Regions from separate parts of the Billgrantia diversa genome, predicted to be linked through region 1. Evidence: predicted binding sites of a transcription regulator. Region 1 holds the regulator's gene; the other holds the start of a gene.

Evidence for each region. The regulator sigma-54, encoded in region 1, starts transcription at its own class of promoters, with help from an activator protein. The targets are predictions, from matches to a motif close to TGGCACNNNNNTTGCTNT.
Region 2: HNO52_RS05930 (ANTAR domain-containing response regulator) is a predicted target of sigma-54. The motif match lies at 4,645-4,662, and genes of this name have one in related genera.

What each region holds. Positions count from the first base shown of each region.
Region 1 covers NZ_CP053382.1:2,899,526-2,904,888, reverse strand. Annotated here, with positions in the region: gene HNO52_RS13430 (HPr family phosphocarrier protein) at 1-68, opposite strand, end outside; gene rapZ (RNase adapter RapZ) at 71-991, opposite strand; gene ptsN (PTS IIA-like nitrogen regulatory protein PtsN) at 1,035-1,505, opposite strand; gene hpf (ribosome hibernation-promoting factor, HPF/YfiA family) at 1,512-1,820, opposite strand; gene HNO52_RS13410 (RNA polymerase factor sigma-54) at 1,929-3,350, opposite strand; gene lptB (LPS export ABC transporter ATP-binding protein) at 3,508-4,233, opposite strand; gene lptA (lipopolysaccharide transport periplasmic protein LptA) at 4,240-4,779, opposite strand; gene lptC (LPS export ABC transporter periplasmic protein LptC) at 4,776-5,363, opposite strand, start outside.
Region 2 covers NZ_CP053382.1:1,254,131-1,259,493, forward strand. Annotated here, with positions in the region: gene nirB (nitrite reductase large subunit NirB) at 1-1,360, opposite strand, end outside; gene HNO52_RS05920 (NAD(P)/FAD-dependent oxidoreductase) at 1,357-2,664, opposite strand; gene HNO52_RS05925 (CmpA/NrtA family ABC transporter substrate-binding protein) at 2,839-3,984, opposite strand; gene HNO52_RS05930 (ANTAR domain-containing response regulator) at 3,981-4,604, opposite strand; gene HNO52_RS05935 (nitrate reductase) at 5,041-5,363, shown strand, end outside.

The DNA.
Region 1 (5,363 bases):
ACCAGCTTGGTGGCAGCTCGGGCGTGAAGGCCGCGTTTGTTGGTCAGGGTCAGCTTGCGGCAGGGCACGCTCAGGTTTCCTTGCGTTCGGGCGTCTCTTCGGTCACGTCACGGGCGGAGGTGACCGGTGTGTGGATGCCTAGCTCTCGATGGCGCAGGCGCACGTCGGGCTGTTGCCGGGCCAGATGTTTGGCGAGGCGCTCGGCCAGGTACACCGAGCGGTGCTGGCCACCGGTGCAACCGATGGCAACGGTCAGATAGCTGCGGTGTGTATCGCGGTAGGCGGGAAGCCAGCGTTCTACCCAGGCGACGATATCGTCGAGCATCTGCTGTACCAATGGGTACTGTTCAAGGAATGCCACAATGCTAGGTTCTCGGCCGGTAGCCGAGCGCAGGCGTGGGTCCCAGTAGGGGTTGGGCAGACAGCGTGCGTCGAAGACGATATCGGCGTCGAGGGGTACGCCACCCTTGAAGCCGAACGACTCCACGGTCAGGGTAAGTTGGTCCGCGCGATGACTGGCCACCTGTTCGGTGATTCGCCCGCGCAGGTCATGTACCGACAGCCGTGAGGTGTCGATGATCAGGTCCGCCAGGTTGCGAATGTCACTCAGCGTCACGTCTTCCGACTCGATGGCTTCGCCCAGGGTCATGTCCCGGCCACGGGTCAGGGGATGGCGACGCCGGGTAGCGGAGTAGCGTTCGAGCAAGATGCGTGCATCGGTGGTCAGGTAGATGACCTGACAGTCGACCTGCTTGATACGCAGCTCTTCCAACAGGCGTGGGAAGCGCTCCAGGGCATGGGGCAGGTTGCGCGCGTCGATACTGACGGCGATCGAGGTCTGGATGGTGGGCGAGTTGCGTAGCTCATCAACCAAGGACCCGAGCAGCATCGCCGGCAGGTTGTCGATGGCGTAGTAGCCGATATCCTCGAGCGCTTGCAGCGCGATCGATTTTCCAGAGCCGGAGCGGCCGCTGATGATCACAAGCTGCATGAGAGTTCTCCTGATCAGGGCTGGCCGAACGGCGAGGTGAGTGTCAGGCCGAGGACTGTCGTCGAATCGCTTCGATGAGACGCTCATGGAGCTCGCGCTGGCTTGCGCATTTGCGCAGTCGCGCCCGCGTCTCGGCGTCGTTCATGACGCTAGCCACCTGGCTCAGCAGCGACAGATGCGTATCGTCGGCTTCTTCCGGTACCAAAAGCACGAACACCAGATCGACCGGCTCGCCGTCGATGGCGTCGAAGTCGATGGGTTCGGCAAGTTTGAGAAAGGTCGCTACGGGGTTATGACAGTGCGGGCTACGGGCATGGGGAATGGCCACACCATTGCCGATGCCGGTACTGCCCAACCTCTCACGACCGACGAGTCTGCCGAAGACCTCCTGACTGTCGAGGCTCGGAGTATTCTGCGCAATGAAGGTGCTGAAGAACTCCAGCACCCTCTTCTTGCTGCCCCCGGGAACGTCGAACAGAGCGCGTTCCGGAGGCAGGATGGTTTCCAGTGTCATGGCAACTCAGCGAATGCCGGCGCCCTGGGCGCGAGCCTGGGCCTTTTCCTTGTGTTTAACCAGTTGACGATCGAGCTTGTCGGTCAGCGCATCAATTGCGGCGTACATGTCCTGATCGGAAGCTTCGGCATGCAGATCGGCGCCGGCGGCATGCAGCGTGCAGGCGGCCTGCTGACGCTCCTTCTCGATCGAGAGCGTGACTTGCACATTGGTAATGTTGTCATAGTGTCGCTGGACGCGGCTCAGCTTCTCGCTCACATAGTCACGCAGTGAATCGGTCAGCTCAACATGATGGCCGGTGATGTTGACTTGCATGACAAGCTCCTTCGTCCTTCGGGTGGTAGCTCGATTGTAACCCTTTTTACTGCCCTGCATACCCCCTCGAGCGGCGGGATTGTCGGGGATCAAGGTTGATTCGAGGCATCAGCGAAAACGCTTGCGCTCGCTCGAGGAAGGAATTCCCAGAGCTTCACGGTACTTGGCAACCGTGCGGCGGGCGACTTGAATGCCATCCGCGGCCAGCAGGTCGACCAAGCGGCTGTCGGAGAGCGGCTTGCGCGGCGTCTCTTCGGCGATCAGCTTGCGGATACGGGCGCGGATCGCCGTGCTCGAGTGGACGTCGCCGTCACCGTTGCCGCCGACATGACTGGAGAAGAAGTACTTCAGTTCGAAAACGCCGCGGGGCGTATGGATGAACTTCTGTGTCGTCACCCGCGAAATGGTCGATTCGTGCATCTCCACCGCCTGGGCAATGTCGGCCAGCACCAGTGGTTTCATTCCCTCCTCGCCGTGTTCGAGAAAGTCGATCTGGCGGGCCATGATCTCGCGCCCAACCCGCAGCAGGGTGTCGTTGCGGCTGGCGAGGCTTTTCATCAGCCAGCGGGCTTCCTGCAGGTGATCCTTGAGAAATTGGTTGTCCTGACTCTTGTCGGCACGGCGCACCAGCGCCACGTAGTCGGGCTGGAGGCGTAGCCGGGGCAGGGCCTCGGCATTGAGTTCCACGCGCCAGCCGGATTCATCGTGGTAAGCGACCAGGTCCGGCGTGACGTAGCTGCTGCCGACATCGGCATAGGCGCTGCCGGGACGCGGATCGAGCGAGCGAACCAGGGCAATGACCTCGTCCAGCGATTTGTCGTCCAGACCCAGACGACGCTTGAGCAGGCGACGATCATCAGCGGCCAGTGCCTCGAGAAACTGGCGCACCAGCCGACGAGTCTGGGGCAGCAGCGGTGTATCGTCAGGCAGCGCAGCCAGCTGTAGCATCAGGCACTCGCGCAGGTCGCGAGCGAACACGCCGGTCGGCTCGAACTGCTGCAGACGCAGCAAGACCTGCTCGACTTCCCGTGTGGGCAAGCCTTCTAGTCCTTGCCGGCGCAGGCCGTCGCGAATCTCTTCGAGGGGCTGGGCCAGGTAACCCGTGCCGTCGACGGCATCGATCAGGCTTTCGGCAATCTGACGCTGACGGTCGCTCAAGTCGGTCATCGCCAGTTGCCAGATCAGATGGCCGGTCAGCGTCTGCGCCGAGGCCTGGCGCTCGAAATCCGGGCCTTCGCCGGTGGCGCTGCCTGAGCTCGTACCATGGTCGGGATAGGTATCCGTCCAGTCGCTGTCGGTGGAAAGCTCACTGGGTATCTCGTCGGCCCAATCATCGCTCTGGATTTCGCTGGCGGCCTGCTCGCCGAAGCCGTCGTCGAGCTCCAGCATAGGGTTGGATTCCAGCGCCTGCTGGATCTCCTGGCGAAGATCGAGGGTCGAGAGCTGCAGCAGGGCAATGGCCTGCTGCAGTTGGGGAGTCATGGTCAGCTGGGTGCCGACGCGCAATTGCAAGGATGCTTTCATGGCCATGAGGGTAAGGGCTCATTTGCCGGAAAGACTCTACCCTAGACTGGCGGACGCTGACTTGCAAGAGGGGTGGGTGCAATAAGCATGCCATTGGCAATATGCATGCCTAATACAAATAATTAATTAGAGATCATGCGCTTGCATGATGAGAAAAAGTGCGTTATAGGCGGAAGTCTTCCCCGAGGTAAACTTCCCGGACCCGCCTGTTGGCCAGGATCGCCTCGGCGTCCCCTTCGGCAATGATCTGGCCGTCGCCGACGATGTAAGCCGAATCACAGATATCGAGGGTCTCGCGGACGTTGTGGTCGGTGATCAGCACACCGATGTCGCGCGACTTGAGCTGGCGGATGATCCCCTTGATTTCGCCCACCGAGATCGGATCAACCCCGGCGAAGGGTTCGTCGAGCAGAATGAAAGCCGGCTCGGTGGCCAGCGCCCGGGCGATTTCGACGCGCCGCCGCTCGCCGCCGGACAGGCTCATGCCAAGGTTGTCGCGAATGTGGGTGACATGGAATTCCTCCAGTAACTGCTCGAGCCTCGCCTGCCGCGCGTGGTGATCGAGATCCTTGCGCGTTTCGAGGATGGCCATGATGTTATCGGCCACCGAGAGTTTGCGGAAGATCGATGCCTCCTGGGGCAGGTAGCCGATACCTGCCCGTGCGCGCTCGTGCATTGCGCTGCGCGAGAGATCCTGGTCGTCGATATGGACTTCACCGGCATCCGCCTTCACCAGGCCGACGATCATGTAGAACGAAGTGGTCTTGCCGGCTCCATTAGGCCCGAGCAGGCCGACCACGCGGCCTTGTTCGATGGAGAGGCTGATGTCGTGCACCACGCGGCGGCGCTTGTAGCTCTTGGCCAAATGCCGGGCGTATAAGGTCTTCATCGGCACTCAACGCTCCGGCTGCAGGGTCATGCGAATGCGCTGGCTGCCTTCGACGCCCTCGCCCTGGGCGCGCGCCTGGACCACGCGACGATCGAGGAAATACTCGAGATAGCCCCCGTCGAAGGTGTCGCCACCCTGGTGCAGCTCGGCGCGGTCGATCAGTTCCACTCTGCGCTCGGCCACATGATAGATGATGGTACGCCCCCAGCCGCGAACCACGGGCTGGTCGGGGTCGGGCTGCTGTTCGATGTAGGCGCGTTCGCCGTGGGCCGTGGCACGCGAAAGCTCGCCGGCCGCATTGCGCTGAAACTCGACTCGGTCGCCGGTGAGTCGCATGCTGCCCTGACGAATATCGACGTCGCCTGTGTAGACCGCAGTGCCGGCGCGATCGTCGAGTTCGAGTTGGTCGGCCTCTACCTCGATGGGCTGCTCGGCATCACTCTGCTGCGCCATGATCGAACCGCTACCCGCCAGGCCGATCAACGCCATGCCAACCAGCGCCAGGGTGAGTGGCATACGTATGGTCGGGAGCCTGCATCGCTTCATGGCGTGAAATCCTCTAGGTTGGCGGCGTCGGCCTGCTCTGGCTGGGCGACTTCCGGGACATGGTGGCCGCGCACATTGTCGGTCAAACGCGCCCGATTGTCATGGATCCAGGCGTCGAAGCGCTCGCCGCGCATGCGCTGTGGCGGCTGCTGCAGCAGGGCGGGCGTGTCGCTCCAGGCGTGCCCCACATTGGCGTCGAAATGCAGGGTTTCTGTGTCGAGCTGCCAGCGCTCTTCGGGGGCGAACAGGCGGGCGTCACCCGAGAGCGTGAGTGGATTGCCGCCCGGGCCGAGGCGGCCTTCCGTGCCGCTTGCCACCCATAGCCGGCCCTCGCGGTCGATCAGATGGGCCAGCGGCGTGACGGCGCGGGTGACATCGTCGTGGGGCGTATGCACCAAACGCGGGCTCTCCAGGCGTTGGTGGGCTCTGCCTTCGGCATCGAAGCGGGTCAGTTGCGCCTGCTTCAGGTAGTAGTCGGGCTCGCCGGCTTCGTCGGTAGGTACCGGTCCGGGAGTGGGCTCTCGCCAAGGATCCAGCCAGGCGATCAGGCCGCCGAGCGCCAACAGCAGCAGGAATAGCCAGAC
Region 2 (5,363 bases), 1.6 Mb from region 1:
TCGCGCCCTTAACCGCGCCGAGGTCCACGGCGCCGGCGTCGATCGAGGCGCACACGTCGCCCTTGGTGACGTTGTGGCACGAGCAGATGGTGGCGGTTTCCGGCAGGGCGTCCGGCCCCAGCGCGGGGGCGGCTTCACCACCGGCGGGCAGGATCAGTGCGGCCGGGTCCTCAGGCAGGTCGATGCGGTTGGCATAGTACTGGTGCAGCGTGTCGTAGTAGCTGTTGTCGCCCACCAGCATGGCGCCCACCACGCGCTTGCCGTCGCTGGAGACCACCAGCTTGCGGTACTGCTGCTTGATGGGGTCGAGAAAGCGGTACTGTCGCACGCCGGGGGTGCGGTCGCCGTGGGCATCGCCGATGGAGCCCACGTCGACGCCCATCAGCTTGAGCTTGGTGCTCATGTCGGCGCCGGCAAAGGTGGTGCCACCTTCCAGCAGGGTGGAGGCGGCGGCCTTGGCCATCTGGTAGCCGGGGGCGACCAGGCCGAAGATGCTGTTGTTCCACAGCGCCACTTCGCCGACGGCGAGAATCGCGGGGTCGCTGGTCAGGCAGTTGTCGTCGATCACCACGCCGCCGCGCTCGCCCATCTCCAGGCCGCAGTCGCGGGCCAGTTCGTCGCGGGGGCGAATGCCGGCGGAGAACACGATGAGATCGGTCTCCAGCACCTTGTCGTCCTGGAACACCATGCGGTGGCGGCTGGCCTCGCCGTCGACGATCTCCTGGGTGGCGCGGCCGGTGAGCACCTGCACGCCCAGCGCCTCGATCTTCTCGCGCAGCAGCTCGCCGCCTTCGCTGTCGACCTGCATCGGCATCAGGCGCGGGGCGAACTCCACCACGGCGGTGTCGAGGTTGAGCCCACGAAGGGCGTTGGCGGCTTCCAGGCCGAGCAGGCCGCCGCCCACCACCACGCCGGTGGTGGCGGTTTCGGCTGCGGCTCGGATGGCGTCGAGGTCCTCCAGGGTGCGGTAGACCAGGCAGCCTTCGCGCTCGTTGCCGGGAATCGGCGGCACGAAGGGGTAGGAGCCGGTGGCCAGCACCAGGCGGTCGTAGGCGTAGCGGCCCTGTGGCGTCACCACTTCGCCCTTGTCGCGGTCGATCTCGGTGACCGCCTCGTGCAGGCGCAGTTCGATGCCGTGCTCGGCGTAGTAGTCGGCGGTGGAGAGCGCCAACGAGGCGGCGTCGCGGCCGCTGAAGTACTCGGAGAGGTGCACGCGGTCGTAGGCCAGGTGGCGCTCCTCGCCGAACACGGTAACGGCGTAGCGCTGCGTGGCGCCCTGTTCGACCAGTTGCTCGACCAGGTGGTGGCCGACCATGCCGTTGCCGATAACGATCAGTTGCGGTTTAGCGGGCGTGTTCATGCGGCCTCCTTCGCGGGGCGTTGCGGTGATTCATTGAGGGCGTCGTCGAGCAGGAGTTGGGCGTCGGCGGCGCCGAGCAGCAGGGCCGAGCGGCAGGCGGTCAGGTCGCGGCCCGCCAGGGCCTGCTCGAAGTACCAGGGGCCGGAGGCGGTGTCGCCGTAGAGCACGGCGCCTTCCAGGCGGCCGTCGCGCAGCAGAAGGCGGCGGTAGTCGCCCTGCTGGGGGTCGCGGTAGCTGAGCACTTCATGGCCGCCGGGTTCGGGATCGGTGGGGCCGAAGGCGTAGAGCGAAACGCCGCTGACCTTGAGCTTGGTGGCGGTCGGCTGCTCGACGTAGCCCTGTGCGCCTTCGGTATCGGAGCGACAGAGCCGCTCGGCCAGTACGTCGACCTGGCGCCAGATCGGCTCGACCAGGCCGTAGGTCTGGCCTTCGAACTCGCAGCATTCCCCCAGGGCATGAATTGCCGGGTCGGAAGTGGTCAGCCATTCGTCGACGACCACACCGCGGTTGACCTCGAGCCCGGCGCTGCGGGCAAGCGCCGTGTGGGGCACGATGCCGATGGCCACGACGACGCAGTCGGCGGCGAGCCGGGTGCCGTCGCCCAGAAGTGCGGCGCACACCTGGCCGTAGGCGCCGGCTTCCAGCCGTTCGAGCTGGGCATCGGTGTGGATGTCGAGGCCGCGGCCACGCAGCTCTTTCTCGAGCAGGCGTGCGGCGGTGAGGTCGAGCTGTCGGTTCATCAGGCGGTCGTCGCGCTGCAGCAGGCTTACCCGCATGCCGCGCTTACGCAGGCCCTCCGCCGCTTCCAGGCCGAGCAGGCCGCCGCCGATCACCACGGCATTGCGGCCGGTTTCGGCCGCATTCGCCAAGGCGTCGGCGTCGTTCAGGTCGCGAAAGACGTGAACGCCCGGCAGCTCCAGCCCCGGCACCGGCGGGCGGGCCGGATGGGAGCCGGTGGCCAGCACCAGGTGGTCGTAGTCGAGTTCGCGGCCGGCATCGGTGGTCAGGCGCCGTGCGCTGCGCTCGATCGTCTCCACGCGCTCGCCCAGCACCAGCTCGATGCCCTGTTCGGCGTACCACTCGGCATCGCGCAGGGTCAGGGCGTCGCGCTCCATCTCGCCGGCGAGTAGCGGCGAGAGCAGGATGCGGTTGTAGGCCGGCGTCGTTTCGGCACCGATCACGGTGATGCGGGCGGGCCGCTCCGGCCGGGCGAGGAGCGCTTCGACCAGGCGATGGCCGGCCATGCCGTTGCCGACGATGACCAGGTGTTCGCTGGGTGCCGTTGCGGGATGTGGCTGACGCATGGCTGACAGCTCCTCTCGATGCTTGAGTGACTGGATGAAAACCAAGTGACCGGGTCAAAACGCAACGACGCCTCGGCGCGGCCCCTATCGATCTGGAATCGAATCGGGAAGCGCAGAGACGTCGTTGTCGAATATGTGTCGGCGACCGCCATTGATCGCCTCACTCAGTACAGTTCAAGAACCCGGCCAGAATGCCAGAACGCCGCTAATTTCATTTAAAGAACATGAGGTTGGGCTTCGTAAATGCGACCGGCTGGAGCCCGGCTCCCGCCGGCCGTGCACATCAGTGGTGCGTCGCGGCATCGAAATGCACAGGGCTGTAGCAAGCCGCCAGCAGCGCCGGGTCGAAGCGTCCACCCGCTTCTTCCAGTTGCCTGACGATGGGCGCGGCGAAGTGCAGCGCGGCCTGCGGCGTGGGGCGCAGCACGTCCGGGCCGCAGAGCTGCTGGTGGGCGCTTCGTCGTGGGCGAGGGTCTGTAGGTGGCGCACCGAGCGGTCGAGATAGGGCGGCAGGGCCAGCCATTCGAGCGCCTGGTGGCGGTGTTCGGGTGAGGCGTAAAGCCACTCGCCGGCATCGCGTAGTGCGCGTAGCAGGGCGGCCAGCGTGGCCGGGTAGCGCTGCGCCCAGGAGCGCGTCACGCCGAGTACCTTTTCCGGGTGGTTGGGCCATAGCTGGGCGCCGGTGGTCACCAGCCGGCCCACCTCGCAATGGCGGGCCAGGGTGCCCCAGGGCTCGCCGGCACAGAAACCGTCGATCTGCCCGTCGCGCAGGGCTTCGACCATGCGCGGCGGCGGCAGGGCGACCAACTCCACGTCGCGGTCGGGGGCGATGTCGCCCAGGGTGAGCCATTCGCGCAGCTGATAGTGCTGGCAGGAGTAGGGGTAGACCATGGCCAGGCGCGGGCGCTTGCCGCTGCCCTTGCCGCGTAGCCAGTTGCCCAGCGCCAGGGCGCTGTCGGCCGGGTCGCTGCCGAGCGTGGCGCCGCTGGCCTGGCACAGGGCGTCGGACAGCGTCACGGTATTGCCGTTGCGGCTGAGCAACAGCGGGGCCAGCGTTTCGCAGGGGGCGCGCCCCAGCCCCAGGCTCATGGCCAGCGGCATGGGGGCGAGCATCTGGGCGCCGTCGAGCAGGCCGGCGGCGACCTTGTCGCGCAGGGTGGTCCAGGCGTTCTCCCGCGACAGGCTGACATCCAGCCCCTGGGCGGTGAAGCAGCCCCGTTCGCGGGCGACGATCAGCAGGGCGGCGTCGAGCAGTGGAACGAAACCGAGGGAGATGCGCTCGAGTTCCGGCGAGTTGGCGTGGTGTTGCGGGTGGCTCATGAGCGGGATCCCCGTGGTTCGGAGGCGGGCACGGTCGGGTTCAGGCGGGCGAGAATGTCGATGACGCTGTCGGCGACCTCGGCGATGCGCTGGCCGCGGTCCATTGCCAGCTTGCGCAGCATGCGGTAGGCCTGCTCCTCGTCGCAGTTCTGGTGCTTCATCAGCAGGCCCTTGGCGCGTTCGATGCGCTTGCGTTCGGTCAGCTGGTTGCGTGCCTTGTCCAGTTCCTGGCGCATGCTCTGGAAGGCGTCGAAGCGGGCGATGGCCACCTCGACGATGGATTCGACCCGCTCGGGCACCAGGCCGTCGACCACATAGGCGCTGACGCCGGACTTGAGCGCGGCCTGCAGCATGTCGGAGTCGTGCTGGTCGGCGAAGAACACCACCGGGCGCGGGTTCTCGCGGTTGAGCAGCGCCATGCTTTCCAGCGTGTCGCGGTCGGGGCTCTCCATGTCGATGATCACCACGTCGGGCTGGTGGCGTTCGACCATCTGGTTGAGGCTGGCCGGGCTCGCGAGCCGGCAGATGACCCGGTGCCCTTCGGCCATCAATGCCTCCTCGACCATGGCGGCGCGTACCACCTCGTCGTCGACCAGCAGGATGTTCAGGGGTGATGGCATAGTGGCGTCGCTCGTGTCTGGCTAAGGCTCCGTCCCTTGTCAAGCAAGAACCATTCCAAATGTGAGTTCCCGCGCTCCTGGCGCAGCCTGGCGAAGGGTGGCTTATGGGGCGGTTGCTGCGTCGCAGCGTTCCGGTTGGCATTCTGGCACCAGACTGGTGCATTGCGGGCGTCGGCCCTGCCGGTTCATGGTGCGCTGACGCATGGGCAAGCCGACGAGTATGCGGCAGCGGAAGAGACATCTGCCTGAAACGGTCGAGTTATACGCCACATGGCACACATCCTGCTTGATTGCTTGGTAGAAAGAAATCAGGTGAATTCAATGGGAGCGCAACGTTCAGCGCCCCAAGCGGCAACGACGCCCGCCAACCGCCACCCCTTGGGGACGGCCGTTGGCGGGCGTCGTCGTTACGCGAACGACGAGACAGGAGATGGACATGCGCGAGGCCCGAACCACTTGCCCCTACTGTGGCGTCGGCTGTGGCGTGCTGGCCTGCGTCGAGGACGGCGAGATCGTCGACGTGCAGGGCGACCCGGAGCACCCGGCCAACTTCGGCCGGCTGTGTGTGAAGGGCTCGGCCCTGCACGAGACGCTGGGCAACCACGGCCGCCTGACCCGGCCGCGGGTCGACGGCGTCGAGGTGGACTGGGAGACGGCGCTGACAACGATAGCCGAGCGGCTCACGGCGGTGCAGGCCACCCACGGCTCCCAGGCGGTGGCCGCCTACCTCTCCGGGCAGCTGCTGACCGAGGATTACTA